Regions from separate parts of the Photobacterium ganghwense genome, predicted to be linked through region 3. Evidence: riboswitches for the same ligand, from Rfam matches in the RefSeq annotation. Region 3 holds a riboswitch; each other region holds the start of a gene.

Region 1 (9,780 bases), 460 kb from region 3:
CGCGAACTGGAACCAGAAGCTGCGACAGTATAATCAGAAGGAACGAAAGTAATGACAGGATTTAAACAACATACCGGCCTGGTAGTTCCTCTGGATGCTGCCAACGTGGATACCGATGCCATTATCCCGAAGCAGTTTTTGCAGAAAGTCACCCGTACCGGTTTCGGCAAGCACCTGTTTCATGACTGGCGTTTTCTGGATGATGCCGGTGAACAGCCGAACCCGGGCTTTGTCATGAACGCGCCGCGCTATCAGGGTGCCAGCATTCTGCTGGCGCGGGAAAACTTCGGGTGCGGTTCATCCCGTGAGCACGCCCCGTGGGCGCTGGCCGATTACGGCATCAAAGTGATGATTGCACCGAGCTTTGCTGACATTTTCTACGGTAACTCGATCAACAACCAGATGGTACCGGTTCGCCTGAGCGAAGCAGAAGTCGACGAACTGTTCCAGTTTGTGGCTGCGACCGAAGGGGCAGAAATCACAGTGGATCTGGAAACCATGACCGTCAGCGCGAACGGCAAACAATATCACTTTGAGATTGACGAGTTCCGCCGTCACTGCCTGCTGAACGGCCTGGATAATATCGGCCTGACGCTGCAGCACGAAGACAAGATCGCCGAGTATGAAAGCCGAATTCCGGCCTTCCTGGCGTAACCTTCAGGAACATCACACACCGCCTCATCAGCCCCGAGCTTGCTCGGGGCTGTTTCGTTCCGGCCCCTGTTCGCGGTGTCAGCCGGTATCACCAGGGAGCGGGCATGCCACAACGTTCGAGCCCTGAACAGCCATACGCAAACAGAGCGTACAAACAGACAACACAAACAAGAACAAGAACAGGAACAGTGGAAAAACGTCGGGAACGTGGAAAGATATCAGCGATTCGCCGGTCATCTACACTTGATCACGTCACATCTGTATACAAGGACATCCCATGCGTTTGCTCATTGCCTTAGCCCTGCTCCTGCTGTCGAACGGCAGTATGGCCGCCCCCAAAGCCGACCTCTGGCCGTACTGGCAGGCCAGCCAACCCACCAGCAGCACCGCCATCGACCACAGCCGCTGGCAGCAACTGTTGGATAAGTATCTGGTGGTTTCCCCCCAACAAACCCTGTTCCGCTACCGTCAGGTCAACGATACCGATCGCTATGAACTGGGCCACTACCTGCGTGATTTGGCAGGGCAGGATCCCCGTCGGCTGAACCGGAATGAGCAGTTCGCCTACTGGGTCAATCTCTATAACGCCATGACCGTGAAGCTGATTCTGGATAACTACCCGGTCTCTTCCATCACCAAGCTGGGCGGCTTGTTCAGCTTCGGACCGTGGGACGAGACGCTGATTACCATTGCCGGTCAAAAGCTGACCCTCAATGACATTGAGCACCGGATCCTGCGCCCTATCTGGCGCGATCCACGCATTCATTACGTGGTCAACTGCGCCAGTCTGGGCTGCCCGGATCTCCAGCCGCAAGCCTTCACCGCCGCCAACCATGACGCGCTGCTGGAACAATCCGCCAAGCGTTTTATCAACAGTCGCAAGGGCGTGGCAGTTGAACAGGATAAGGTGCGCCTGTCCTCAATTTATGACTGGTACGCCAGCGATTTCGGCAATCTGAGCCAGCTGCAGGCACACCTCAATCAATACCGCCAACAACCGGTGCAACTCAATCACGTTCGCTATGACTACAACTGGGCGCTGAACGAAGCCCGCTGAGGCCCTCTTATGCCCCTCGCGGCAACCGCGGCGAGTGAGCGGAGGCTCCCAGCAGTATCAGGGGTAGCAACCGGGCGCAGCGCAGATTACAATAGCGCCTTGTTCTCATGGGGTGTCTGGCACCGTTCCGGACTGAGATTGCGGCAGCAAAACCCACAGAACCTGATCCAGTTAGCACTGGCGTAGGAATTGAGACCCCGATAGTTTGCCTTATCACGGCAGCATGAGGCTGCCAGCTCTCAACCCTGTGCCCCTAATTTCCCCTCTCTTGCCGGATGCAAGCGTATCAGGAGCGTACAGTGAATAAGCTACTACCTATTTTGACCCTTTCTCTCGCCGCGGGCACCGCCTGGGCCGATGACAACACCCTGACGGTATACACCTACAGCTCCTTTGCTTCGGAGTGGGGACCGGGACCGGCTGTGGAAAAAGCCTTTGAAGCCGAATGCGGCTGTAACCTGGAATTCGTGGCCCTGGATGACGGAGTATCAATCCTGAACCGGGTGCGTCTGGAAGGAAAAAACACCAAGGCCGATATTCTGCTGGGTCTGGATAACAACCTGATCAGCGAAGCCAAAAAAACCGGCCTGCTAGCCGAGCATCACCTGACCATGCCGGCACTGGCGCTGCCAACTGGCTGGCAAGACAGCACATTCGTGCCTTTTGATTATGGGTATTTTGCCTTTATCTACGACAGCAGCAAGCTGAAGAATCCGCCGAAAAGCCTTGATGAACTGGTTAAGCGTGACGATCTGAAGATCATCTATCAAGATCCACGCACCTCCACGCCGGGCCAGGGTCTGATGCTGTGGGTGAAATCAGTCTACGGTGACAAAGCCGGTGAAGCCTGGCAGCAGCTTGCCAAGAAAACCGTCACAGTCACCAAAGGCTGGTCAGAAGCCTACAGCATGTTCCTGAAAGGGGAATCTGATATGGTGCTGTCCTACACCACCTCGCCGGCTTATCACCTGATCGCGGAAAACGACGCCAAATACAAGGCCGCGGATTTCAGCGAAGGCCATTACATGCAAGTTGAAGTTGCCGCCAAGCTGAAGGGTAGCGATAACCAGAAGCTGGCCGATCAGTTCCTGGCCTTCATGCTGAGCGACACCTTCCAGCAGGTGATCCCAACCGGTAACTGGATGTACCCGGTCACCCAGCAAGCCCTGCCAGCAGGTTTTGAGCAGCTGACGCTGCCCGCTAAAGCGCTGGAATTCACGGCCGATGAGATCGCGACCCAGCGCCGCAGCTGGATCCGTGAATGGCAACACGCTCTGACTCAGTAAACAGGCACGTAATCTTGACACATCGCACCACCCCAATGCCCGGCCTGATCACGGCCGGGTTGATCAGCCTGTTAGTACTGGGCGCGCTGGGCGCCCTGATCAGCCAGGCCAGCGACCTGCAATTCACCAGCCTGTGGCAGGATCCGTATCTGCGCCATGTCACCCGCTTCTCCTTTTGGCAGGCGTTCCTGTCGACCCTGTTCAGCGTGCTGCCGGCCATTCCGGTCGCCTACGCCCTGTCCCGTCGCCGTTTTCCCGGCAAGGCTATGCTGCTCAGGCTATTTGCCATGACGCTGGTGTTGCCGGTATTGGTGGCGGTCTTTGGCCTGCTGGCGATTTACGGCAACAACGGCCTGCTCACCCAGTGGCTGGTGTCGCTGACCGGTGACAAGCCGTTCTCCATTTATGGTTTGCAGGGCATCCTGCTGGCCCACGTCTTCCTCAACCTACCGCTGGCCACCCGCCTGCTGCACCAGTGTCTGGAAGGCATTCCCTATGAACAGCATCAGCTGGCCAGCCACCTTGGCCTGTCGAGCTGGCAGAGTTTCCGTTTCGTTGCCTGGCCGCGTTTGCGCCAGCAGCTCCCCCATGCTGCCGGGCTGGTCTTTATGCTGTGCTTTACCAGTTTTGCGGTCATCATGGCACTGGGTGGCGGCCCCAAGGCCACAACCATTGAGCTGGCGATCTATCAGGCGCTGCGTTATGACTTCGATCTGGCTGGCGGAGCCCTGCTGGCACTGTGGCAAATGCTGCTGTGCTGCAGCCTGGTGCTGCTAACCCAGCGTCTGGCCAAGCCGCTGGCGACCTCCAGCCAGTCCACCGGAAAACCGCGTCCAGATGAGTTCGACAGCCTGGCCAGCAAGGTCTGGGACTGGTTCTGGCTCAGCCTGGTGTTGCTGCTGGTACTGCCACCGCTGCTGGCGGTGATCAGTGCCGGGCTGAACCCGCAAACCCTGACGTTGCTCCAGGATCCCTCACTGTGGCAGGCGATCAGCCACTCGCTGCAAATCGCCCTTGGCTCTTGCCTGCTGGCCCTGCTTGGCGGGATCGCCATTCTGCTGACCAGCCGCCAATGGCGATTGCATCGCGCCCGATGGCGGGCGGATGGCCTAGAGCTGATCGGCACCGTGATCTTGGTTACCCCGGGGCTGGTGATCAGCACCGGCCTGTTCCTGCTGCTGCGCCAGTTTACCGATGCCTTCGGGGCGGCATTCTGGGTGGTGGTTGCGGTCAACGCCCTGATGGCGCTACCGTATGTGCTGAAAACCCTGAGCCAGCCGATGCTTCATGTCGCCCAGCAGTATGATCCGCTGTGCCACAGCCTAGGCATGCACGGCCTGCGCCGTCTGCAGTTGGTCGAATGGCGCGCGCTGAAAAAACCGTTGTCGCAGGCAATGGCAATCGGCTTTGTCCTGTCGCTCGGTGATCTGAGCGCCATCGCCCTGTTCGGCAGTCAGGATTTCCAGACCCTGCCTCTCTATTTGCTGCACCTGCTGGGCAGCTACCAGATGGATGCTGCTGCGGTAGCAGCCCTGATCCTGTTACTCCTGAGCCTCGGGCTCTTTACGCTGGTTGAAAAACTGCTGATTCGGACACCTTCATGCTGACCCTGACCCAACTGAGCCACGCTTACACTGACCCGATGCACCGCGATCGCACGACCCAACTGTGCTTTGACTTGCAGGCTGACAAGGGAGATATCGTCGCCCTGCTCGGTCCGAGCGGGGCTGGCAAAAGTACCCTGCTGGCGATGGTTGCCGGTTTTCTTGAACCGGACAGCGGCAGCCTGACCATCGACGGCCAACCGGTTATCGGCGTCCCTCCAGCCCGGCGTCCGTTGTCGATCCTGTTTCAGGAGCACAACCTGTTCCCGCATCTGACGGTCTTTGAAAATATCGGTCTTGGCCTGCATCCCGGCCTTCAGCTCAGCCGAGAGGAAAAAGAGCAGGTCGTGATCGCGGCGGCCCGGGTCGGGTTACAGAGCTATCTCGATCGCCTGCCGGAACAGCTGTCCGGTGGCCAGCGCCAGCGGGTTGCGCTGGCACGCTGCCTGATCCGCCAACGGCCGCTGCTGCTGTTGGATGAGCCTTTCTCCGCCCTCGACCCGGCACTGCGCAACGACATGCTCCAGCTGGTCCAGAAACTGGCACGCGAGCAGCTCACCACCGTACTGATGGTCACGCACAGTCCGGAGGACGCACTGAAAATCGCGGATAAATGTGCCTTTATCGAACAGGGGGAAGTGCGGGTGTTTGGGCCTGCCCAACAAGTGCTGGGCAGGCCGGAAGATAAAAAACTGAAGCAGTATCTGGGCGTTTAGCCCATGCTGTGATGCTGGTTGCGGCCAGTAAGATCCGGCTGACAGGAGAACCGGTTTTCTCTGTGATATTCGCTCATAACCGGTTCATCCTTCGCTGTCAGGCAGCCAGCCCCTGCCACCGGCTCAGAGGTTTTCCTCAGCAAATTCAGCCAGGCGGCTACGGACAACGCCATTCAGATAAATGTTGGCACTGCCCTCAAAATTCTTGAATCGTTCAACGATATACGTCAGCCCTGAGGTCACGGGCGACAGGTAACTGGAGTCAATCTGTGCCAGGTTGCCCGAGCACACCAACTTGGTTCCTTCCCCACAACGGGTAATGATGGTCTTGATTTGTGAGGCGGAAAGGTTCTGGCACTCATCCAGCAGCACAAATGCATTCTGGATAGAGCGTCCCCGCATGAAGTTAATCGATTTAAACTGGATGTTGGCTTTGTCGTAGATGTATTTCATCGACCCATCGGTACAGACGTCGTTTTTATGCAACGCTTCCATGGTATCGGTGACCGCCGCCAGCCAAGGCAGCATTTTTTCTTCTTCGGTACCCGGCAGATAACCTATCGATTCGGCGATCTCCGGCGTGTTGCGGGTGACGATGATTTTGTCGTACATCCCTTTTTCAATGACCTGCTCCAGCGCAGAAGCTAGCGCCAGAATGGTTTTCCCGCAGCCCGCCGGGCCAGTCAGGATCACCAGATCAATACTCGGATCCATCAGTGCATCGAGCGCCATGCCCTGGTAGATGTTTTTCGGATGGATCCCCCACGCCTGACGGTGCATCAAGCGCTCACGGCCAATGTCTTTGAGGGTCACGCTGCCGTCTTCAATTTCCTGTACCCGTCCCGCAAAGTCGCTGTCCTTGTCCAGCAGATACTGATTGATAAATGGCGCTTCAAACAACTCGGCAGGTAAGGTATGCAGCGTCGAGCGGCCGCTTTTTTCCGAGTAGCACTCGCCCACTCGCTCCCAGAAGCTGCCGGGGAACTCATAGAACCCTTTGGTCAGCATCCGCACATCATCAATCAGTTGGTCTGAGCGGTAGTCGTCGACGAAATAAACCCCGGCACCTTTGGCCCGCAGCCGCATGTTGATGTCTTTGGTGATCAGTACCACTTCCCGTGGCGCGTAGTGGGATTGCAGGAACAGCACCCCGTTGAGAATCCGGTTGTCACCGGCCTTGTCGGCAAAGGCATGCACCGTTTCCGTGACTTCATAGTCGGCGAAGATAGCGATTTTGCCCAACGACTCGCCATGGCGGCTGATCGGGATCCCCTCGGCGATTTGTTCGGGGGTGGCATCGTGGAAAATGTCTTCCAGCGCCCGGATGGCGACTCGGGCGTCACGGGACACATCACGTTTGGTATCTTTGATCCGATCCAGTTCTTCCAGCACTGTCATCGGAATGACGACATCGTGTTCTTTGAATGAATAGATGGCGAGGGGTTCATGAAGCAGAATATTGGTATCAAGTACAAAGACTTTCCTTTCAACTTCATCCATAAGTACCTCCTTGGTAACAAATCGGCGGCAGTGATGCCGCATTGCGTCAGTCTCAGCCAAACAGCCTCTGACACTATTAAAGACCGGAGATAATGAAATAAATGTGACAGCCTCCTTATCCTCTTTTCTTCGAACTTTGACCGTGACCTTGCTCACGGCTTGCAGTAACATTACTCGCCTTTTTTACCGGTGCAGATTCTGGCTACACTTATATACCGATTGGCCGCGTTCGACAGCCGGCGTGTCACTTCATGGTTATTATATCTTTGAGTGTAGTCTATAAATGCTGAGGCATCGGCTTCGCATTCTCCTTAATTTCAAATAATTAGAAGGTTTTAACCACTATGCCATTTGCTTTGGGTCAACGTTGGATCAGTGATACTGAAAGTGATTTGGGTTTGGGAACCGTTGTTGCCCTGGATGCAAGAACGGTCACCCTGATGTTCTCGGCCAGCGAAGAGAACCGCCTCTACGCCCGCAGTGACGCCCCAGTGACCCGCGTAATGTTCAATGTCGGTGATGTGGTAGAAAGCCATGAGGGCTGGTCCCTTAATGTAACGCAGGTAGAGGAAGACCAGGGAGTCTTCACCTACGTGGGTACGCGCACCGATACCGGCGAAGAAAACGTCCAGCTGCGTGAGCTCCTCCTCAGCCACCAGATCCGTTTTAACAAACCGCAGGATAAACTGTTTGCCGGTCAGATTGACCGTATGGACCGTTTTGCCCTGCGTTACCGCGCCCTGAAAAACCAGTACGAACAGCACAAGAGCCCTTTGCGTGGCCTGTGCGGCATGCGTGCCGGTCTGATCCCGCATCAGCTGTACATTGCCCATGAAGTCGGCCGCCGTTACGCGCCGCGTGTCTTGCTGGCCGATGAAGTAGGTCTGGGTAAAACCATTGAAGCCGGGATGATCATCCACCAGCAAGTGCTGTCTGGCCGTGCCGAGCGTGTCCTGATTCTGGTACCGGAAACCCTGCAGCACCAGTGGCTGGTCGAGATGATGCGCCGGTTCAACCTGCATTTTTCCATTTTTGACGAAGAGCGCTGTGTCGAAGCCTTTGCCGATTCGGCTAACCCTTTTGATACGGCACAGCTGGTTCTTTGTTCTCTGGATTTTCTGCGCAAAAGCCGTCGCCGTTTCGAGCAGGCGCTGGACGCCGGCTGGGATCTGATGGTAGTCGATGAAGCGCACCACCTGGAGTGGAGCGAAGACAAGCCAAGCCGCCAGTACCAAGTGGTTGAAGCGCTGGCCGACAATACCCCTGGGGTACTGCTGCTGACCGCGACCCCGGAGCAACTGGGTCACGAAAGCCACTTTGCCCGTCTGCGCCTGCTGGATCCGGATCGCTTCTACGATTATGAATCTTTCGTGGAAGAAGAGCGCCAGTACGCCCCGGTGGCGGACGCAGTCTCGCGCCTGCTGTCGGGTGAGAAACTGGACAATGACGCCAAAAATGCCTTGGTCGAGCTGCTGCCGGAACAGGATATCGAGCCGATGCTGCGCATTCTGGAAGCCGGTGATATTGATGCCGAGCAACAGAACGTGGCCCGCCGCGAGCTGATCGACAACCTGATGGACCGTCACGGCACCGGCCGGGTTCTGTTCCGTAACACCCGTGCCGCCATCAAAGGCTTCCCGCAGCGTCACCTGAACATGTACCCGCTTGCGCTGCCGACCCAGTACCAGACGGCAATGCGCGTAGCCAGCATGATGGGCGGTGCCATGACCGACGAGCAGAAGGTCGCCAAGCTGCTGTACCCGGAAGATATCTATCAGGAGTTCGAAGGCGATTCGGCGACCTGGTGGCAGTTTGACCCACGGGTGAATTGGCTGCTGGACATGCTTAAAGCGAACCGTCAGGAGAAAGTCCTGGTGATCTGCTCCCGCGCCCAGACGGCACTGACACTGGAGCAGGCGCTGCGTGAGCGGGAAGGCATCCGTGCCACCGTGTTCCACGAAGGCATGTCGATCATTGAGCGTGACAAAGCCGCCGCCTACTTTGCTCAGGAAGAAGACGGGGCTCAGGTTCTGCTGTGTTCAGAAATCGGCTCGGAAGGCCGTAACTTCCAGTTTGCCAACCAACTGGTGATGTTCGACCTTCCGGGCAACCCGGATCTGCTGGAGCAGCGTATCGGTCGTCTTGACCGTATCGGGCAAAAACGCGATATCGAGATTCATATCCCGCACCTGCAGGGCACCTCGCAGGCACTGCTGGCACGCTGGTACAACGAAGGCCTGAATGCCTTTGAAGAAACCTGTCCGACCGGCCGGGCGATCTACGATGCCTTCAGCAACGATCTGATCACCCTGCTGGCCAGCGACAAGCCGGATGGCGAAGCCCTGGAAGCGCTGATTGAAAAGAGCGCCACCATGCACCAGACCCTGAAAGCCAAGCTGGAGCAAGGCCGCGACCGCCTGCTGGAAATCCACTCGAACGGCGGCGACAAAGCCCATGCGCTGGTTGACGAAATTGCTGCCAAAGACGGCGACACCAATCTGGTGACTTTCGCGCTTGGCCTGTTCGACACCATCGGCCTGAATCAGGAAGACAAGGGCGAAAATGCCATCGTGGTCACCCCATCAGAACACATGATGGTGGCGAGCTACCCGGGCCTGCCGTACGACGGTTGCACCATCACGTTTGACCGTGACACGGCTCTGGCACGTGAAGACATGCACTTCATCAGCTGGGAGCACCCGATGATTCAGGGCGGTATCGACCTGCTGCTGTCTGAAGGTGTCGGCACCACCGCCGTCTCGCTGCTGAAGAACAAAGCCCTGCCGGCCGGTACCCTGCTGCTGGAACTGGTCTACGTGGTGGATGCACAGGCACCGAAACAGTCCGGTATCGGCCGCTTCCTGCCACAAACTCCGATCCGTATCCTGCTGGATGCCAAGGGCAACAACCTGGCCGCCAACGTGGCGTTTGAAGGCTTTAACCGTCAGCTGAGCCCGGTCAAC
Region 2 (9,780 bases), on a different replicon from region 3:
TGGCTTACCGTATGCTTAACCGCCTGGCTTCTGAAACCTGGGCACAAGATCTGCTGGATATGATGTACCTGGAAGAAGACACTCGTCAGTGGGCTGAAAAAGGTATGTTGTCTGACGAAGACAAGCCTCGCGACGTTAATGGCGTTGAGCTGAAAAAAGGTGACGATGTCACTATCATCAAAGATCTGCCGGTTAAAGGCAGCAGCATGGTCATCAAACAAGGCACTGCGGTTCGTGGTATCAGCGTGACAGATGATCCTAAACACATTCAGGGCAAAGTTAACGGTCAGACAATGTTCATCATTGCTGAATACTGCCGTAAGAAATAAGCTATTTTTCTTGATTTAAAAACAGGCACCTAAAGTGCCTGTTTTTTCTTCTGCTTAAGGGAAAGACTCACGTCATCATATTTTCGGATCAATATGAATGTGAAGACTGCCAATTTTTTATCAGCAAACCATACAATGCAGAATCTGATACTTTGCCGTCAATAATCCATCTTTCAGGCAGGTACCCTTCCTTTATAAAGCCCAAACGTTCCAGCAATCGAGCGGAACCGAAATTCGCAGGATCAATTTCCGCTTCCAATCTGTTCAGGGCCATGGTTGTGAAAGCGTATGTCACAAGAGCCGATGTCGCCTCCAGCGCAATGCCTTTTCCCCAACTTGACTTTGCGATTCCAAATCCTAATTCAGCCCGCTTCGATTCCTCATGTATTTTAAACAACATACATTTCCCATGCAGCTCACCTGAATCACGCGCAAAGATACCCAACGTCAGGCTTTCCCTGCGCTCATTTTCCAAATGGGCATCATGGATAAATGCATGTGCTTGATCGATAGTGCGCCACGGTGAACCATCCCAATATTCCATAACTACAGGGTCAGAAAATATATCTAATAAGGAGTCACTGTCTGTGTGTACTAATGGACGTAATACGAGTCGTTCTGTTTCTATATTTAACACCGTTCTTCCCTCAGCTATTTAGCAACATTCTCAAACGCATTTAAAACAACCACTATTGAAGATGGATAATAATGGTATTCATACTGTGGATAAAAATGACTGAATTTCTTGCGTTTGGACGAATAACGCCTTACATCACACTAGTGAAATCGTAGAAAAGATCATCTTCGCTGAGAATCTGTAAACCCAATGACTGATATAACGCAATAGCAGGAAGATTATTTTTAAACGCACTCAGTGACAATACCTTATTTTTTCTATACGCTTCTTCTGATAACCGAATTAAAACCTTTCGCCCAATGCCTTTTCGTTGATACTCAGGAAAAAGAATCAACAAATGTACATGCAGGTGAGTGTCAGTGTATTTATAACAGACATAACCACATCGCTGGCCATTTTGCGTTAGCCAGTAAAACCAATCTGAGTGAAGCCTGTTTTGGTATCTCTCTTGCTGAAAGTCTTCGTCCCATCCAATTGCTTCAGAAATAATTGGCATCATACCTTGTTTATAAAAAACGAAGGTAGATCTGACATCCTCTTGGTCCATCGTTTCAAAATGCACTTCCACCAGACATCCACTCCTTTTGCTGAAGATAAATAAAACAGATATTGTCAACGCCGCACATATCCAGTACGACTTACCATTAACGTCAAAACGTCGAGGGTACAATTAGCATCAGAAACTTATCCATTTCCGGTTCACTGACACATATCGCCCTTTCCATCCTGTTTCATTTACTTATTGGTTATTCTTTTCTGCGCTCTATATGCATTTAAGCCATTTCATCCAGAGCCCTGACAGCCTCTTCGATCGTTGCAAAGTTGGATTTCGCCGCACAACAGAAACCCGAGCATGATTGATGCAGCTGCACATAACTCAACATTTCCGTCAACGTTAGTTGACGCCCGGTCGGTATCAATGCCGCCTGCTGGCTAGCCAATGCTTGCGGTACAAAGAGCATTCCTTTGGAATCAATCAGAACATCTTCTTCCTGATAACCCAGCGCATGCAAGTCAGTGTCTTCGGCCCATGCTTGCTCACCAGAAACATATACCAGCTCAGAATCACCGGCATATTTGAGCACCGCAGGCCAATTAACGTTTGTCATGTCGCATACCTTGAACATGTTTTAACAACTTTATTAATCTCACGATCTGCATAAAAAGACTAAATCACAACGCCTTATCCCTGTTAAAAACAGAAGCAACACGCCTGATGGCTGGCAGTATAGCGAATTTTCTTCGCCGCTGATGTCCTACACTACTAATGTTCTACACTGCTAAGGTTCTACACTGAAAATGTTTTACACCACGAATAGTCCGCACTGCTAAACGGTCAAGTCGACTCTCCAGATGCTGACCGTTTGACACTTTACCCACAACGTGATTTCTCTACTAACACCGCATGACGAAGACGGTAGAGGTTCATCGCGGGCAGCACAATAACAGCTTCCATCGGGGTAAAGAGCAAACATGATAGCAGCGTTTCCTTAAATCCGATGGTATTGACACACAGACCTCCTTGTTTGGCTCTTTGATATAATCGAACATTCGCCCAAAACAGCACCAAAGCAAGATCCCCTAACACCAAAAGATAGCCCAACAGCCATTTCGGGCTATCAAAACTATATAAAATCAAGAGGGTAATACTGATAGCAAGCAGAATCCAAAGGCCGTATAACCCCAATACCAAACGATAGAGGTTCCGCATCCTCACTGTTCCAACCACGGTCCCCGCAGCGATACCGTTTCGGCATCAAAATCAATATCAGCTTTGACACCCAATGGCGTCACTAACATCGGATGTGTATGACAACTGTCAAAGCCATTGAGAATGGGCATTTCCTGATCGTTCAACACTTCCTGCAATACTGCCAGAGGGGTACGTCCGGTTCCTCGATGATTAAAAAGCTCATGTTTACCCAAAATAATGGCGGAAACACGATCAAAAACGCCGCAAAGCTTCAAATGACAAAATGATCGCTCAACGGTTTCAATTCCTTTCAGTGAGTCTTCCAGCAAAAGAATGTCACCTTCCCTAACCTCTGGCATAAACTCACTGCCCCAAATCCCTGTCATGGTATTCAGGTTACCGCCAATGATTCTACCGGACACCGTTCCTGTACCCAGAAACTCCCACCGATTGTCATGGGTTGACTTCGGCGCAGTCTGTTTTTCCCAGTCAATCATTTCCTCGCTCCACTGTGCAGGCACACTGTAGGTAAAGGATTGCTGACGTTCAGCACATAGCAAATCACGAAAGGATGCAAATGTTTCATCCACCAAAGGGGGAAGCTCACCCATCGAGGCCACCAAAGCCGGACCATAGAAGGTAATCAGGCCAGTTTTGGCATAAATACCGAGCAGTAACGCGGTGACATCGGAGTAACCGATGATGATTTTGGGATCGCGTTTCAGCGCCTCATAGTCAATATACGGCAATAACGCATTACTGTTACTTCCCCCAATTGTCGACATAATGCAGCGTATACTCGGGTCACGAATCAATGTGTTCAGTTCACTTACCCGCTCCGCAATCGTCCCCGACCGATAATGATCGCTGCATCCGGTTAATTGTCCGGCTTTGAGCACAAACCCTTGCTGTTCAAGATAGGCTTTTGCGCGCATAAAACGTGTTGGGGCAAACGCGGTGGCTGGGGATGAAGGTGAAAAGAAACCAATCGTATCTCCAGCTTTCAATGGCTTAGGTAAAATAACGTCCATGTTTTCTCCGTACTACGTGGATATTGAATAGACTCGATATCAGGCACCAGGTTGTTTATCAAATGTCGGCATCCCTTCCGGAATCTGGTACCAGCTCAGTTTTTCACTGACCCAGACGTGCATGGTCGGCGCAAAAACCGTATCGTCAATCATACCAACCGGTTTCAACTTCAGCTTGATAACGTCCGGTTCTTCCGGATTGAAATGAAAAATCCGATTTCCACAGCCGGAACAAAATTTAGCGTTGTTTCTGTTGCCACTCTCAGCCAAGCGTCCCCACTCATGCATCGTCCCGGAAAATTCAATGTCTGCGGCGGACACAATTGCTGTCACACTAAAAGGGCTGGTTGCCAGTTTCTGGCACTCACGACAGTGGCAGGCAATCACTTTCTTCGGTGGCGCTGATAATTTGTAAGTGACCTGACCACACTGACAACTTGCTTCGATCGGATAGCCCATTTTCATTCTCCTTCATGACGGGATATACAGATATGTCATTTTGCAACCAAATATTCATCACGATGAATATTCCTTTGCACTATGCCTGAGTCGCCGGTTCTTGAAAAGGTGAGGACACATTTAATTCCCAGCAAGTTCGCCCCCAGATTCTGAGAGCAATGACGCCCCCCCCATCAGAAGGAAACATTCATACACAGGCAGCTCCCCTATTAAGGTTGCAGGTAAGGTTACAGGTAAGATTGCAGGCTTATCTCCCGGCAGCAGAGAAAACGGGTGAAAACAGAGCAAAACCAATAGAACGTTTTTATCGCAACAGATCGCAAAAATGGAATACCGCACTGCAGCTAATACTTTGAAAGGTTGAGGTTGATCGAGCGACAGGCAACTAACAATAGACATGTTGAAACACAGAATTTTCATCTGTTGTTATTGCTGATTGTTCTAAAAGGTGTTTAAATCAATTTACTTCAGGCGTAAGTCTGAAAAACAATTTAATATTTTCCGGTTTTCGTTTATCTACCGGAAAATCGAAGACTGTTAGTCGGGGAGCCTTGTGCTGAGACCACTCTGTGGGACCCGTTGAACCTGATCCATTTAGCAATGGCGTAGGGAACTAGCTGAATATCAGATCCCACTCTCCCTCACCGGAATCACTGGGCATATCTCTGGCATTAGCTACCTACGCAAGACTGAGGTAGTTATGGCCAATATTTCCAACACTCCAATTACACTCACTATCGCAGGCTCAGACAGCGGTGGTGGCGCAGGCATTCAGGCCGACATTAAGGCTATTTCAGCCACAGGCGGCTACGCCTGCTCCGTTATCACCGCCCTGACGGCACAAAACACCAAAGGTGTGACCGGCATTCTGGGTATCGAGCCGGCATTCGTCGAGCAACAACTTGATGCCGTATTCAGTGACCTTCACATCAAAGCCGTAAAAATCGGCATGCTCAGCGACACGAACATTATCCGTGCCGTCGCGCGGAAACTGCGCGAATTTCAACCTGAATTCCTGGTCATTGATCCGGTCATGGTTGCCACCAGCGGGGATCTTCTGCTGCAGGAAGATGCCATTACCACGCTGAAAACGGAATTGCTTCCTTTAGCCACAGTGATCACCCCCAACCTGCCGGAAGCCGCGGCACTGACGCAATTACCGATCCCAGAAAATGAATCGGATATGGAAGCGATGATAGGTGCGCTTCGCACATTAGGGGCACAATCTGTGCTGCTCAAAGGGGGACACCTGGAGAGTGACAAGAACAGTACCGACCTGCTAATCACGGACACCGATGTTCTCCGCTTTAGCCAACCTCGAGTTGCAACACGTAACACCCATGGCACAGGGTGTACTCTGTCAGCCGCCATTGCTTCGTTTCTGGCTCAAGGCTACCCACTGGCGAAAGCTGTGGGGCACGCCAAGCAGTACATCACACTAGCCATTCAGCATGCAGATGCGCTGACTATCGGTGAAGGACATGGCCCGGTTCACCATTTTTTTGCCGGTCATTATCAACCTGAGTGATCCCGTATGAGTCAATTGTCAACTGGGTGTTCCGTAGACATCCGGCAACTCACCCTGCGGTATCGGGATGCCAACCAACCGCTCTTCTCGTCTCTGGATCTGTCTCTACCGGCGGGTGAGTGGACCTGCCTGCTCGGCAGAAGTGGCTGTGGCAAAACAACCCTCCTCAGATATCTGGCCGGGTTATTGGAAGATCAGGTTGAATGGACGGGCAAGCTGACACCGCACAACCACCAGCCGACAGCGAATAATATTGCTTACATGGCACAGCAGGATTTACTGCTGCCTTGGCTCAACGTACTGGATAACGTCTGCCTGAGTGCCCGTTTTAATCAGCCACATAAACCTGACTATGACAAAGCGCGGCAACTTCTCGCGGCTGTTGGACTGGCTGAGCATGCATCTGCCATGCCGGATCAATTATCCGGCGGTATGCGTCAGCGCGTTGCGCTGGCGCGAACACTGATGCAGGACAAACCACTGGTACTGATGGATGAACCCTTCTCCGCTTTGGATGCGGTTACCCGCCATAAGCTTCAGACGCTTTCCGCTACTTTGCTGAAAGGCAAAACCGTTTTGTTGATCACGCATGATCCGCAGGAAGCATTGCGGCTCGGTCATCACATTCATGTGATGTCCGGTTCTCCAGCCCGTTTGGAGACGCTGACTGTACCCCATACGCGGCCGCCAAGAACCTTTGATGCAGAAATGGCTGAGCATCAACAGATGATTATCACTCAGTTGGAGAATGATTATGGCTGACGGTTTCTCGCCTTCACTCAGCAATGAAGCTGTACAAAGCAAAAAGCCCGGTACAGAGACGCTACAGAATCCGCTGATGCTACAACGCCATAGTGCCGATTCTACGCGTAAGAACCTTACAGGTCGTCAAACTGCCGGGCTTGGGATGCAGCTGATGCGTTTCGGGATCAGTGTGGCTGTCATTCTTGGTCTCTGGCAGTCTTGCGTCACCCTGTTTGAGCTACCGCCTTTTATTTTGCCAGGTCCTCTCGCCGTGTTTACCAAGCTGGTAGAGCGCTTTGATGTGCTGTGGCAGCACACACTGGTGACCGGCAGCGAAGTGATTCTTGGCCTGATGCTGGGCCTGACCATGGGACTGTTTTTCGCGCTGCAGATGCTGTTGTTTGCACCGCTGCGCCGTTGGTTATTGCCGATTTTGATCACCAGTCAGGCAATTCCGGTGTTCGCAATCGCGCCTATTCTGATGCTCTGGCTGGGGTATGGTATTGCATCAAAAGTCGTCATGGCAGCACTGATTATCTTTTTCCCAGTCACAACCTGCTGTTACGACGGGTTACGGCACACACCTCACGGTTACCTGGATCTTGCCAAAACCATGGGAGCAACGCGCTGGCAACTGTTGTGGCGAATCCGACTACCTGCTGCCCTGCCTGCCTTAGCGTCCGGTATTCGGGTTGCTGTCGTGGTCGCGCCGATTGGCGCAGTGATCGGAGAATGGGTCGGCTCCAGTGAGGGACTGGGCTACATCATGCTCCAGGCCAATGCCCGAATGTTTGTTGATGAGATGTTTGCCGCCCTGTTCATTCTGGCTTTCTTCTCGGTCACCCTTTACTTCGCAGCCGATATGCTGCTGAAAAAAGCCATTCCATGGCAAAAACAATAACGTCATTTCGCTTGCACAATCAAAAGGAATACACAATGAAATCCCCGATTAAACCGTCTCACCTGTTAGCGACGCTGCTGTCCCTGACAGCCTTCAATGCGGCCGCTGCCGAAAAAGTGACCCTAATGCTGGACTGGTTCGTAAACCCGAACCACGGCCCAATTATTCTGGCAAAAGAAAAAGGCTGGTTTGCCGAACAAGGTCTGGAGGTCGAGATTCAGGAACCCGCCGATCCGAGTGTGCCGGACAAGCTGGTTGCCGCCGGTAAAATTGATCTGGCCGTGTCGTACCAGAGCACGCTGATTTCATCAACAGCTGCCAAGCTGCCGCTGGTTCGCTCTGCCACACTGATTTCCGGCCCGCTGAACTCACTGATTGTGCTGAATAAGTCGGGAATTCACTCTCTGGCCGATCTGAAAGGTAAAAAGATTGGTGTCGCCATTGGCGGAAATGAAGATGCCACCATCGGCACCATGCTGCGCTCTGCCGGTGCCGAGATGGATAACGTCCAGATTATCAACGTAGGCTGGGCACTGTCTTCATCTCTGGCTTCTGGCAAAGTAGATGCCATCTGGGGCGGATTACGCAACTTCGAACTGAACCAGCTTGAGCTGGAAGGCTACGAGGCGACGGCCTTTTATCCGGAAGAGCACGGCGTTCCTCCTTACGATGAACTGATCTTTGTCGCGAACAAGAACAAATACGATCCTGAAGTTATCGCCAAATTCAACCAGGCGCTGGAAAAAGCCACGGTTTACCTGATCAACCACCCGGAGCAAGCCTGGAAAGAGTTTGTAGCTTACTCTCCAGACACACTGAACAATGATCTAAACCGCCACGCCTGGGAAGATACCCTGACCCGCTTTGCGCTGCGTCCGGGGGCCGTCGAGCTGAAACGCTACGATGACTATGCCGCCTTCATGAAAAAGTTCGACATTATCAAGAGCGTACCGGCCGCTAAAGACTATGTACTGACGTTCTGATTCACCTCGCAGCCCGGCGCAAAACCAGCAAAAACCGCAAACAGCAATTTGCCTGAGTTTAGTGTGATAAGCCGGCACCGGGCTGCGTGCCTTGGCGATAACAAAACACAACCAAGAGAGAATACTGATGGACCATAAAGAGCTGATTCAATACTGCCAACAGGACTGGGCAGAATACACCGAGCACGAATTCGTTATTCAGCTTGCGCATGGTGAGCTGAACAAACACGCCTATCTGCATTACCTGAAACAAGACTTCCTGTTCCTTAAGCACTATTCACGGGCGTATGCGCTGGCCATTTACAAGTCAGTCACGCTGGAGGAAATGCGAGAGCCCCTACCTAGCCTGACAGCTCTGCTGCAAACCGAAATGTCACACCACGTGGCATATTGCGGCACCTGGGGGCTGACAGAGCGTGATATGGAAGCCGAGCCGGAAGATTTTGGTACGGTCAGCTACACCCGCTATGTACTGGATACTGGTATGGCGGGAGACAGAACCGATCTGTTTGTAGCTTTAGCGCCTTGTGCTATCGGCTACGGGGTGATTGGCCAGCAACTACTGGCTAACAACGAAACCGTATTGGAAGGTAATGCTTACCGGAGCTGGATTGAGCTTTATGGCGGCGAAGAATTTCAGGCAGGGATGGCAACAACAATTGAACGCCTGGATGCGATGCTGAAAGAAATTCCGCTTAACAGCCAGCGCGGGCAGCGTTTGTGTGAGATATTTAAAACCGCAACCCGCATGGAAGTCGCCTTCTGGCAACAGGGCATGAATGCCGCCCAGCCGATTTAACGGCAGTATCCTGGGTGTGTCTGTTCAGATCAGAGGGGGCTATTCAGCCCCCTCTCTCAAACGCCCTGTCTATACGGATTCCGACCTTATCGTCGCAGCATTTATCTAGCCTTTAGTGGCGGCGATAAGGTGTCTGAAGCGACAAGGTTTCTGAAGCAACAAGGCAATTCAGCCGATATGTTAACTGGCTTGTTGGCCTCACTGGGCTCTGGCGTCGCTTAACTGGTGCTCTCTTCTGGCTCTTTTGCCACTAGATGACCGTCAAACCCCAGCTTCACCAGTTCATTAAAAGCTGCCCACACATCGTCAGGAATGTCCTGTTCAATGGCAAAACCATATTGTGGGTACACTTTAATCCGTTCCAAATCCCCCACCATCACGTTCACAACGTCACAAAAGGACAAGTGGTCATCCGGGTAGTTGTCAAAGCTGATTGGCGGAGAGGCAACCATCACCTCTTTGCCCGGCCACTGACACATGAAGGTCGCATAGCTGCGGCGTTCCATAAATGGCTTTTGCACCAAAATAAAACGCTGTGGTGCCAAGCCTTTGGCTTCAAGTAAGGCGCGGGTAAACTGGATATTTTCTCCGGTGTTGGTCGACTGTGGCTCAATCAGAATATCGGAAGCAGGTACGCCCATATCCGTTGCGATAGCAGCGAACGCTTCAGCTTCTG
Region 3 (9,780 bases):
GCCCGCCGGTACACGGCCGCAGCCGCGGGAACGAAATTGAATAGCGGGTCTGCCAGTAGGTCTGCTCCAGGTAATCCAGATGACTGGCCACAAAAAAGCAGTCCGTCCGCCACTCTTCCAGCCCGATCAAAGCGCCGATGCCAATCTTGTCGATACCGGCACGGGCCAGCCGGTCCGGTGTTTCCAGCCGGTAGCGAAAATCCATCTTGTTACCGCGCAGATGGTGCTGGGCATAGGTCGGTGCGCTGTAGGTTTCCTGATACACCATGACCGCATCCAGACCGAGCGTTTTCAGTTCAGCATAGTCCGCCTGATCCAGCGGCTGCACTTCCATCGACAGATAACTGAAATGGGACTTGATGCGCGGCAGCGCCTCACGGAAATAGTCCATCCCGACCTTACGTTCATGCTCGCCGGTCACCAGCAGGATATTGTCGAAGTTCAAGGCTTTGATTGCCTCACACTCGCGCTCTATCTCAGCCAGATTCAGGGTACGTCGCTTGATCCGGTTATCCATCGAAAACCCGCAATACGTGCAGGAATTGGCGCACAGATTCGACAAATACAACGGGACATAAAACGAGATGGTACGCCCGAACCGCTTGCGGGTCAGCGCTGCCGATTGCTGCGCCATCTGCTCCAGATACGGCTCTGCCGCCGGGGAGATCAGGGCTTTGAAATCTTCCAGATCCCGCTTTGGCTTACGCAGTGCCCGCTCCACATCCGTTGCAGTTTTGCTGTAAATCGACAGCCGGACATCATCCCAGTCCAGCTGCTGCCATACATCCACATAGCTCATGGCGCCCCCTTAGGCTGTCGGATCGAAGGCCGTCGTCAGTACCGGCTGGTCGAGAAACGCGGTCAGCGGACTGGAGGCGATGGCATGGTTTACTGTCCCGGCCAGACCGGCTTCGTACGCCATCCGGCCACTCTCCACCGCCAGCCGGAACGCACGCCCCATCGCAATGGGATCGGCCGCCGCCGCAATCGCGGTATTCACCAGCACGGCATCAGCCCCCATTTCCATCGCTTCAGCAGCATGCGAGGGTGCCCCAATCCCGGCATCCACCACCACCGGCACCCGGGCCTGATCGATGATAATTTCCAGAAAATCCCGTGACGCTAATCCCTTGTTGGAACCGATCGGCGCGCCCAGCGGCATCACGGCGGCACAACCGACTTCTTCCAGCCGCTTACACAGCACCGGATCTGCATGGCAGTACGGCAACACGATAAAGCCTTCGCGCACCAGTATTTCCGCTGCCGCCAGGGTTTCAATCGGGTCCGGCATCAAGTATTTCGGATCCGGGTGGATTTCCAATTTCAGCCAGTTAGTGCCTAACGCCTCACGCGCCAGCTTGGCCGCAAAGACCGCTTCTTTGGCATTCTTGGCTCCGGAGGTATTTGGTAGCAGGCTAAGCCCGGCCGCCTGAATCGGCGCCAGGATATCATCGTCGCGGTTATCAATATCGACCCGTTTCAGCGCCATGGTCACCAGCTCGGAACCCGAAGCAATCAGGGATTCGGCCATCACTGTCCGGTTAGCGTACTTACCGGTACCGGTAAACAACCGGGATGAAAAGGTTTTATCGGCAATCTTAAGCATTCAGCCTCCTGCTATCGCTTGAAACAGGGCAATACGATCCCCTGCACTAAGTACCGTGGCATCCCAGGCACTGCGGGCCACGATCTCATCGTTCAGTGCCACCGCGGTGGCGTCCAGCGGCATTGCCAGCTGGGTAAGCAGCGCTGATAAGGTGGTGTCATCTGCCGGGATCTCGACCGGCTTATCATTGACCCGGATTTGAATCGCGGTTGTCGTTGTCATTCGTTGTTCTCTCCTGTGCCGCAAACCGGGCACCTGTGATCATGCGCTAAGCGAAAGGATTGCCACGTCATGTTCAGGCCATCGAACTGCTTGAGGGTCGCAAACCCCATGTCACCGGCACCGGCTAGCAACTTGATTGTCTCCAGCGCCTGTAAGGTGCCGATCGTGCCAACCACCGGCCCGGCAATACCGCTATTGCTGCAGTTCTGCGGCTGATCCGTAGCACCGGGACGGCGGGGAAACAGGCAGTGATAGCACGGCCCCTGACCGGCGCGAAAATCAAACGCCATCAGTTGCCCCTGCCAGCGGATGGCCGCTCCGGCAATCAGGGGCTTGCGAGCCTCCAGGCATGCCTGATTAACCGCGTGGCGGGTCTCCAGGTTGTCAGAGCAATCCAGCACCACATCGGCCAGGGCGACTTCCATCGCGAGCCGCTGACCGGCCAGTCTGGCCTTAACCGGACGTACCCGAATGTGAGGATTCAGCGCCCGCAATTGATCGGCGGCCTGTTCGGCTTTCGCCAGCCCGGCATCGCTGTCACGGTAAATCACCTGACGCTGAAGGTTCGAGCTTTCCACCTCGTCATCATCGGCAATCACCAGATGACCAATGCCCGCACTGGCCAGATACAAAGCCGCCGCCGAGCCCAGTCCACCGGCCCCAACCAGCAGTACCTGCGCCTGACTGAGCTTCGCCTGCCCGGCCTCACCGATTTCCGGCAGCATGATCTGACGGTTGTAACGCAAGAATTCCTGATCGCTTAGCATAGTCAGTCCTGTTGTGAGGGCCGCGGCGTGAGGATCTGGTTGAACGCCGCCACCGCCTGCGCCGGATCCGCCGCCTGCGTCACGGCGCGCACGACCGCGACACTGGTGATCCCGGTACGCCAGACGCGTTCCGCCCGTTCCAGATCAATGCCGCCAATAGCCACCGTCGGGAACGCTTCACCAATCAGTTTCTGATACAGCGCCAGACGACTCAGCCCTTGGGGCTTTGATGGCATCTCTTTGGTGGTGGTCGGGAAGATATGCCCCAGGGCGATATAGCTGGGCGCAAACTCTGCCGCCCGCAAAATTTCGTAATAACCGTGGGTCGACAGGCCCAGCCGTAATCCGGCCTGCTGGATAGCAGCCAAATCCGCGGTTTCCAAATCTTCCTGGCCGAGGTGTACCCCGTACGCCCGATGCGCAATCGCCAGTTGCCAGTAGTCGTTAATAAACACCTGAGCCTGATGCTGCTCACCGGCCTGAATCACGCGGTCAACCTGCTCAGCCAGATCTGGGGCTGTCGGGTCTTTGATCCGTAGCTGGGTTAGCTTGACGTCCAGTGCCAGCAGTGTTTCTACCCACTGGGCCGTATCCACGACCGGATACAACGCCATCTGTTCGCGGTTCATAGGTGCAAACGGTGCCACCGCGACTTCTGTACTTGTCCAGCCCAGCGCTTGTACTTCCGGGTGGTTCGCCGTCAGCGGACGCGGAAACAACGCTCTGGCCACCGGCCAGCTGACCTTACCATAGCCATTGGCATGGGTTTCGAGATACCCCCGGGCATGTGCCCGCGCCAGTGTCACGGCATCTTCCAGCGGATAATCCAGTGCCAGCGCAGTCAGCAGCATTGCTCGTTGCGGCTCACTGGCCCCGGCATGGTGGCAGTAAACCGCACGGGCCTCGCCGTTGTGATGCCACATATCGACACAACCGCTGTCCGTCGGCAAACCACACACCACCAGGTTAGGAGTGGCAGCCACTTTCCGCTGCATGTCAGCCACGGCAGGATATGGCGCGATCCATTGATCGCGCACGTCATATCCCATTGCGACAGGTTCGGCGGGGTTAAACGCCACCGCGAACGTACACCCGCCGACCTCCATGTCTACCACTGCCGACTCACTCCAGCCCACACTGACGGGCTCCCCTAACTGATACTTGTCGGCCGCCGCCAGCAGCGGCTCAAGATGCATCAACAAGGGGGTCAGGTGATCGGGTAAACACAATGCGTTCATTAGCTTTCCTCTTCAAGGGGATGGTAGAGCTCGCTTCCCCGGACACGGAACTCCTGCGCTTTCTGCTGCATCCCTTCCAACGGATCATCCAGCAGTTTGATCGTCAACGCGGCCTCCTGCTCGAGACCGCTGGCATACTCACGGACTTCCTGAGAGATCTTCATGGAGCAGAATTTCGGCCCGCACATTGAGCAGAAGTGAGCAATTTTGCCGGACTCCTGAGGGAGGGTTTCATCGTGGTAGGCGCGCGCCGTTTCCGGGTCTAAAGCCAGATTAAACTGATCTTCCCAGCGGAACTCAAAACGGGCTTTCGACAATGCGTTGTCCCGCACCTGAGCGCCAGGGTGACCTTTGGCTAAGTCTGCCGCATGGGCGCACAGCTTGTACGTGATCAGACCCACCTTTACGTCTTCCTTGTTCGGCAGCCCCAGGTGCTCTTTCGGCGTCACATAACACAGCATGGCACAGCCGTACCAGCCAATCATCGCCGCGCCGATCCCGGAAGTAATGTGGTCGTAGCCCGGCGCAATATCGGTGGTCAGCGGGCCAAGGGTATAGAAAGGCGCTTCGTGGCAGTGCTTGAGCTGCTCTTCCATGTTTTCTTTGATCATGTGCATCGGCACATGCCCCGGCCCTTCAATCATCACCTGTACATCGTATTCCCAGGCAATCTTGGTCAGCTCGCCCAGCGTACGCAGTTCGCTGAACTGGGCCTCATCGTTGGCATCCGCTACCGAGCCCGGACGCAGGCCATCTCCCAGTGACAGAGCGATATCGTACTGGGCACAGATTTCACAAATTTCGCGGAAGTGTTCATACAGGAAGCTTTCTTTGTGGTGTGCCAGACACCACTTGGCCATGATGGAGCCACCACGGGAAACGATGCCGGTCACACGTTTGGCGGTCATCGGGACATAACGCAGCAAGACTCCGGCGTGAATCGTAAAGTAATCGACCCCCTGCTCGGCCTGTTCCAGCAGCGTATCGCGGAACACTTCCCAGTTCAGGTTCTCGGCAATACCGTTCACTTTTTCCAGCGCCTGATACATCGGCACGGTACCGATTGGCACCGGGCTGTTACGGATGATCCACTCACGGGTTTCGTGGATATTACGGCCGGTAGACAGATCCATCACGGTATCGCCGCCCCAGCGGGTCGACCAGACCAGCTTTTCCACTTCCTCTTCAATCGAGGAACTGACCGAGGAGTTACCGATATTGGCATTCACTTTCACCAGGAAATTACGGCCGATGATCATAGGCTCGGATTCCGGGTGGTTGATGTTCGAAGGGATGATCGCACGCCCTTCTGCCACTTCCTGACGAACAAACTCAGGGGTGATATCTTCCGGCAGGTTGGCCCCGAAGTTTTGTCCCGGGTGTTGCTGGGTCAGTACCGCATCGCGATATTCCGCTCGCCCCATGTTTTCCCGGATGGCGATAAATTCCATCTCCGGGGTAATCATTCCCTGACGGGCGTAGTGCAGCTGGGTAACATTCGCGCCGGCTTTGGCACGGCGGATGCGGGCACGCTCACCAAAGCGCAGCTCATCCAGCGTGTCATCCGCCAATCGCTCCTTCGAGTACGCCGAGCTCAGTTCATCCAGCAGTTCAGTATCACCGCGCTCTGCAATCCACTGCTCACGCAGCTTTGGCAGACCGGCATAGATATCAATCGCGTAGTTAGGATCGGTATAGAAACCGGAGGTGTCATAGACCCGGACAGGCTCATTGGGCTCAAAAATCGGGGCGTCTTTGCTACCGCCAACCAGGCTGTCAGCCAGGGTAATTTCCCGCATCGGAACACGAATGTCCTCGCGACTACCAGTGACATAAACCTTTTGGGAATTGGGATAAGCTTGGGTGGTCAGTGAATCGATAAATTGTTTCGCTTCCAGTCTCGCTTGTTTGCGATTCGACATAGCAATTTCCTTGATGTCCGTAAATGGGGAAGTTGCTTATCGGATGGGTGCGTAAACAAGAGGCTACACGTAGGGTGTGCAGCATCATCTGGAACAGCAGCTGCGGATGCAGCAATACAGAAGATTTTCTCTTGTTCCCTTCGCAGGTATTAGCCTGATCAGGTTCTACGGATCCCGCAATGCGGTCTCAGCCTATTGGCACTCCGACAAGTTATCATCGAGTATAAGAGCTAATTGTACAGGCAGCAAGCAGCCTTCCGTCTATTTCACTCAGTCTGTGACAGGTCAGACCGTTGCCTGACAAATCAGAACATCACAGCGCGACTGCTGCGACAGTATCTGGCTGATATTGCCATACCACTGAATACCGGGTTTATGTGCACCAATCAGTACTAAATTGGCACCAATTTGCGTGACCAGCTCTACCAGGTGTTTGGCGACATCACCATCGGCAATATGCAACGCACGCACCTTATACGGCGATGCCTGAGAAAGTGCAGACAACTGCTGAATACGGGTTGCCTGTAAGTCCCTGTGCGCTTCCTCAAGACCCAGCTCAGCATCCAGAAAGCTCACATTCCCCAACCCCGGCTCGACAAACGCCACGTGCAATTCAGCATGGTTCTGCTGCGCAATTACCCCGGCTTTGACCATCAAGGTATGCGCATCACGGTTATCCGGATCTACCGCCAGTAATATTGTCTGATACAGTGCCATCGCTCCCTCCTCCGTTAACCCATTTCGATGTCAGCCCTTTAAGACTCTGAATGCAATCCAAATCACTTCAATCAATGATTGCAGATTTTCCCCGACACAAAGGTGATCCTTGCTGCCCTGTGTTCGTGGTATTAGTATGGCCACTCTTCATCTGCCGTTGTGATATCTATGAGTCAATTACTTTTTTTGGGACTGATCGCCTTAGGCGGCGCATTTGGCGCTTGCTCCCGCTACCTTATCTCTGAGCTGTGTGTGGCCTTATTAGGGCGAGGATTTCCCTATGGCACACTAGCCGTCAACGTAATTGGCTCTCTGATCATGGGAGTGTTGATGTCAGCCATCAATCAAGGCTGGCTAGAAGCGATCCCGGCCCGCCCATTGATTGGTTTAGGCTTTCTGGGCGCCCTGACGACATTTTCCACGTTTTCCATGGATAACGTTGTCTTGTTGCAACAAGGTGAGTTTCTCAAAGTAGGAATTAACATCCTGCTCAATGTGGCTGTCAGCCTAGCCGCCTGCTTTATCGGCTATCAACTCATACTGAAAAGCTGAGTGAATCCGTTACCTTTTCCAGCATCCATCCCAACAACCTCAGTCCCTGACTGAGGTTTGTTTACGCGCCAGACAAGACAAGCTTTACCCCTGACCACAGTTACCCATCCAGTCATCTATCCGCGGCTTCTGTCATACCATTATACCTCGGTGATGCCGTTGAACCTTGGAAACTACAGACGTAAAAAAGCCCCAGTCTCGCGTTCGTGACGCATAGACTGAGGCCTTATAAAGATGGCAGGGGTGGAGAGATTCGAACTCCCAACACGCGGATTTGGAATCCGCTGCTCTGCCAATTGGAGCTACACCCCTAATATTGTTTACGAAATTATTCTATCGACTCAACGCCAGAGGTCAATGCTGATTGTTTCGGTATTGCTCACAGATTTGATGATGAGCACAACTCTCCGCTCGTCTATCTACTCAATTATTCCTTCATCCTACGCACTTTGCACTGTCTCTCATCGCGCTACGCCAAGCCGGCATCATTCCTTGAGACACTCTCTGAGTACAAAGACAAAAACAAAGACAGACTGAAGAGAAGAAGCATAGGAGAATATCTGCTGAATAGTTTTTCAAATTTCAAATGCAAAAAAGCCCCAGCATTTCTGCTGAGGCTTCAAAAGTGGCAGGGGTGGAGAGATTCGAACTCCCAACACGCGGATTTGGAATCCGCTGCTCTGCCAATTGGAGCTACACCCCTGTAGTTATTTTTAAGACTTAACTTTGTCTGAATAAGTGGCGGAGCGGACGGGACTCGAACCCGCGACCCCCGGCGTGACAGGCCGGTATTCTAACCAACTGAACTACCGCTCCACTCAGGATTAACGTTTCGTTCATAACGCTAACCTAAATTGGGTGCCTGGCGATGTCCTACTCTCACATGGGGAGGCCCCACACTACCATCGGCGCTGCTGCGTTTCACGTCTGAGTTCGGCATGGGATCAGGTGGGTCCACAGCGCTATGGTCGCCAGGCAAATTCTTTGATTCGCCGCCCGCAGGCCGCAAATCACAATCTTGGAAAAAACTGACGAAAGTTCAAGCACACCATTCAAGTGCTCGTGGAGTCCGTAAAACCCCTTGGGTGTTGTATGGTTAAGCCGCACGGGCAATTAGTACAGGTTAGCTCAACGCCTCACAGCGCTTACACACCCTGCCTATCAACGTTCTAGTCTCGAACAACCCTTCAGAGAGCTTAAAGCTCTGGGGATGACTCATCTTGAGGCTCGCTTCCCGCTTAGATGCTTTCAGCGGTTATCGATTCCGAACTTAGCTACCGGGCAATGCGTCTGGCGACACAACCCGAACACCAGAGGTTCGTCCACTCCGGTCCTCTCGTACTAGGAGCAGCCCCTCTCAATCATCCAACGCCCACGGCAGATAGGGACCGAACTGTCTCACGACGTTCTAAACCCAGCTCGCGTACCACTTTAAATGGCGAACAGCCATACCCTTGGGACCGACTTCAGCCCCAGGATGTGATGAGCCGACATCGAGGTGCCAAACACCGCCGTCGATATGAACTCTTGGGCGGTATCAGCCTGTTATCCCCGGAGTACCTTTTATCCGTTGAGCGATGGCCCTTCCATTCAGAACCACCGGATCACTATGACCTGCTTTCGCACCTGCTCGAACCGTCATTCTCGCAGTCAAGCGGGCTTATGCCATTGCACTAACCTCACGATGTCCGACCGTGATTAGCCCACCTTCGTGCTCCTCCGTTACGCTTTGGGAGGAGACCGCCCCAGTCAAACTACCCACCAGGCACTGTCCGCACCCCCGATGAGGGGGCGACGTTAGAACATCAACACTACAAGGGTGGTATTTCAAGGACGGCTCCACAGATACTGGCGTACCTGCTTCGAAGCCTCCCACCTATCCTACACATGTAGGGTCAATGTTCAGTGCCAAGCTGTAGTAAAGGTTCACGGGGTCTTTCCGTCTAGCCGCGGGTACGCAGCATCTTCACTGCGATTTCAATTTCACTGAGTCTCGGGTGGAGACAGCGTGGCCATCATTACGCCATTCGTGCAGGTCGGAACTTACCCGACAAGGAATTTCGCTACCTTAGGACCGTTATAGTTACGGCCGCCGTTTACCGGGGCTTCGATCAAGAGCTTCTCCCTAAGGATAACCCCATCAATTAACCTTCCGGCACCGGGCAGGCGTCACACCGTATACGTCATCTTTCGATTTTGCACAGTGCTGTGTTTTTAATAAACAGTTGCAGCCACCTGGTATCTGCGACTGCCAGCAGCTCCAAGAGCAAGTCTCTTCACCGCCGGCAGCGTACCTTCTCCCGAAGTTACGGTACCATTTTGCCTAGTTCCTTCACCCGAGTTCTCTCAAGCGCCTTGGTATTCTCTACCCGACCACCTGTGTCGGTTTGGGGTACGATTTCTTGCTATCTGAAGCTTAGAGGCTTTTCCCGGAAGCATGGCATCAATGACTTCAGCACCGTGGTGCCTCGACATCGGGTCTCAGCCTTGAGATGGTCCGGATTTGCCTAAACCATCAGCCTACACCCTTGAACCTGGACAACCGTCGCCAGGCCCACCTAGCCTTCTCCGTCCCCCCATCGCAATAGCAAGAAGTACGGGAATATTAACCCGTTTCCCATCGACTACGCCTTTCGGCCTCGCCTTAGGGGTCGACTCACCCTGCCCCGATTAACGTTGGACAGGAACCCTTGGTCTTCCGGCGAGGAGGTTTTTCACCCCCTTTATCGTTACTCATGTCAGCATTCGCACTTCTG

The links. A riboswitch is a leader RNA that binds a small molecule or an ion and turns the genes downstream of it on or off. The one in region 3 is predicted to bind thiamine pyrophosphate.
Region 1: linked by a shared signal. The riboswitch ahead of thiB (thiamine ABC transporter substrate binding subunit) and the one ahead of thiC (phosphomethylpyrimidine synthase ThiC) in region 3 are both predicted to bind thiamine pyrophosphate.
Region 2: linked by a shared signal. The riboswitch ahead of thiD (bifunctional hydroxymethylpyrimidine kinase/phosphomethylpyrimidine kinase) and the one ahead of thiC (phosphomethylpyrimidine synthase ThiC) in region 3 are both predicted to bind thiamine pyrophosphate.

What each region holds. Positions count from the first base shown of each region.
Region 1 covers NZ_CP071325.1:3,087,393-3,097,172, forward strand. The annotation lists gene leuC (3-isopropylmalate dehydratase large subunit) at 1-33, shown strand, start outside; gene leuD (3-isopropylmalate dehydratase small subunit) at 52-654, shown strand; gene FH974_RS13905 (DUF547 domain-containing protein) at 932-1,711, shown strand; TPP riboswitch at 1,810-1,918, shown strand; gene thiB (thiamine ABC transporter substrate binding subunit) at 1,987-2,997, shown strand; gene thiP (thiamine/thiamine pyrophosphate ABC transporter permease ThiP) at 3,033-4,604, shown strand; gene thiQ (thiamine ABC transporter ATP-binding protein) at 4,598-5,317, shown strand; gene FH974_RS13925 (PhoH family protein) at 5,441-6,817, opposite strand; gene rapA (RNA polymerase-associated protein RapA) at 7,162-9,780, shown strand, end outside.
Region 2 covers NZ_CP071326.1:1,287,320-1,297,099, forward strand. The annotation lists gene FH974_RS22025 (PhnA domain-containing protein) at 1-329, shown strand, start outside; gene FH974_RS22030 (GNAT family N-acetyltransferase) at 418-966, opposite strand; gene FH974_RS22035 (GNAT family N-acetyltransferase) at 1,097-1,534, opposite strand; gene FH974_RS22040 (DUF4144 family protein) at 1,740-2,075, opposite strand; gene FH974_RS22045 (hypothetical protein) at 2,339-2,677, opposite strand; gene FH974_RS22050 (S66 family peptidase) at 2,680-3,690, opposite strand; gene FH974_RS22055 (GFA family protein) at 3,730-4,149, opposite strand; TPP riboswitch at 4,682-4,778, shown strand; gene thiD (bifunctional hydroxymethylpyrimidine kinase/phosphomethylpyrimidine kinase) at 4,850-5,677, shown strand; gene FH974_RS22065 (ABC transporter ATP-binding protein) at 5,684-6,439, shown strand; partial or broken gene FH974_RS22070 (ABC transporter permease) at 6,594-7,322, shown strand; gene FH974_RS22075 (ABC transporter substrate-binding protein) at 7,358-8,305, shown strand; gene tenA (thiaminase II) at 8,433-9,104, shown strand; gene FH974_RS22085 (YdcF family protein) at 9,323-9,780, opposite strand, start outside.
Region 3 covers NZ_CP071325.1:35,974-45,753, reverse strand. The annotation lists gene thiH (2-iminoacetate synthase ThiH) at 1-799, opposite strand, end outside; gene FH974_RS00215 (thiazole synthase) at 809-1,606, opposite strand; gene thiS (sulfur carrier protein ThiS) at 1,607-1,828, opposite strand; gene FH974_RS00205 (HesA/MoeB/ThiF family protein) at 1,825-2,595, opposite strand; gene thiE (thiamine phosphate synthase) at 2,598-3,833, opposite strand; gene thiC (phosphomethylpyrimidine synthase ThiC) at 3,833-5,755, opposite strand; TPP riboswitch at 5,874-5,971, opposite strand; gene FH974_RS00190 (universal stress protein) at 6,041-6,472, opposite strand; gene crcB (fluoride efflux transporter CrcB) at 6,641-7,024, shown strand; tRNA gene FH974_RS00180 (tRNA-Trp) at 7,260-7,336, opposite strand; tRNA gene FH974_RS00175 (tRNA-Trp) at 7,651-7,727, opposite strand; tRNA gene FH974_RS00170 (tRNA-Asp) at 7,764-7,840, opposite strand; rRNA gene rrf (5S ribosomal RNA) at 7,885-8,000, opposite strand; rRNA gene FH974_RS00160 (23S ribosomal RNA) at 8,117-9,780, opposite strand, start outside.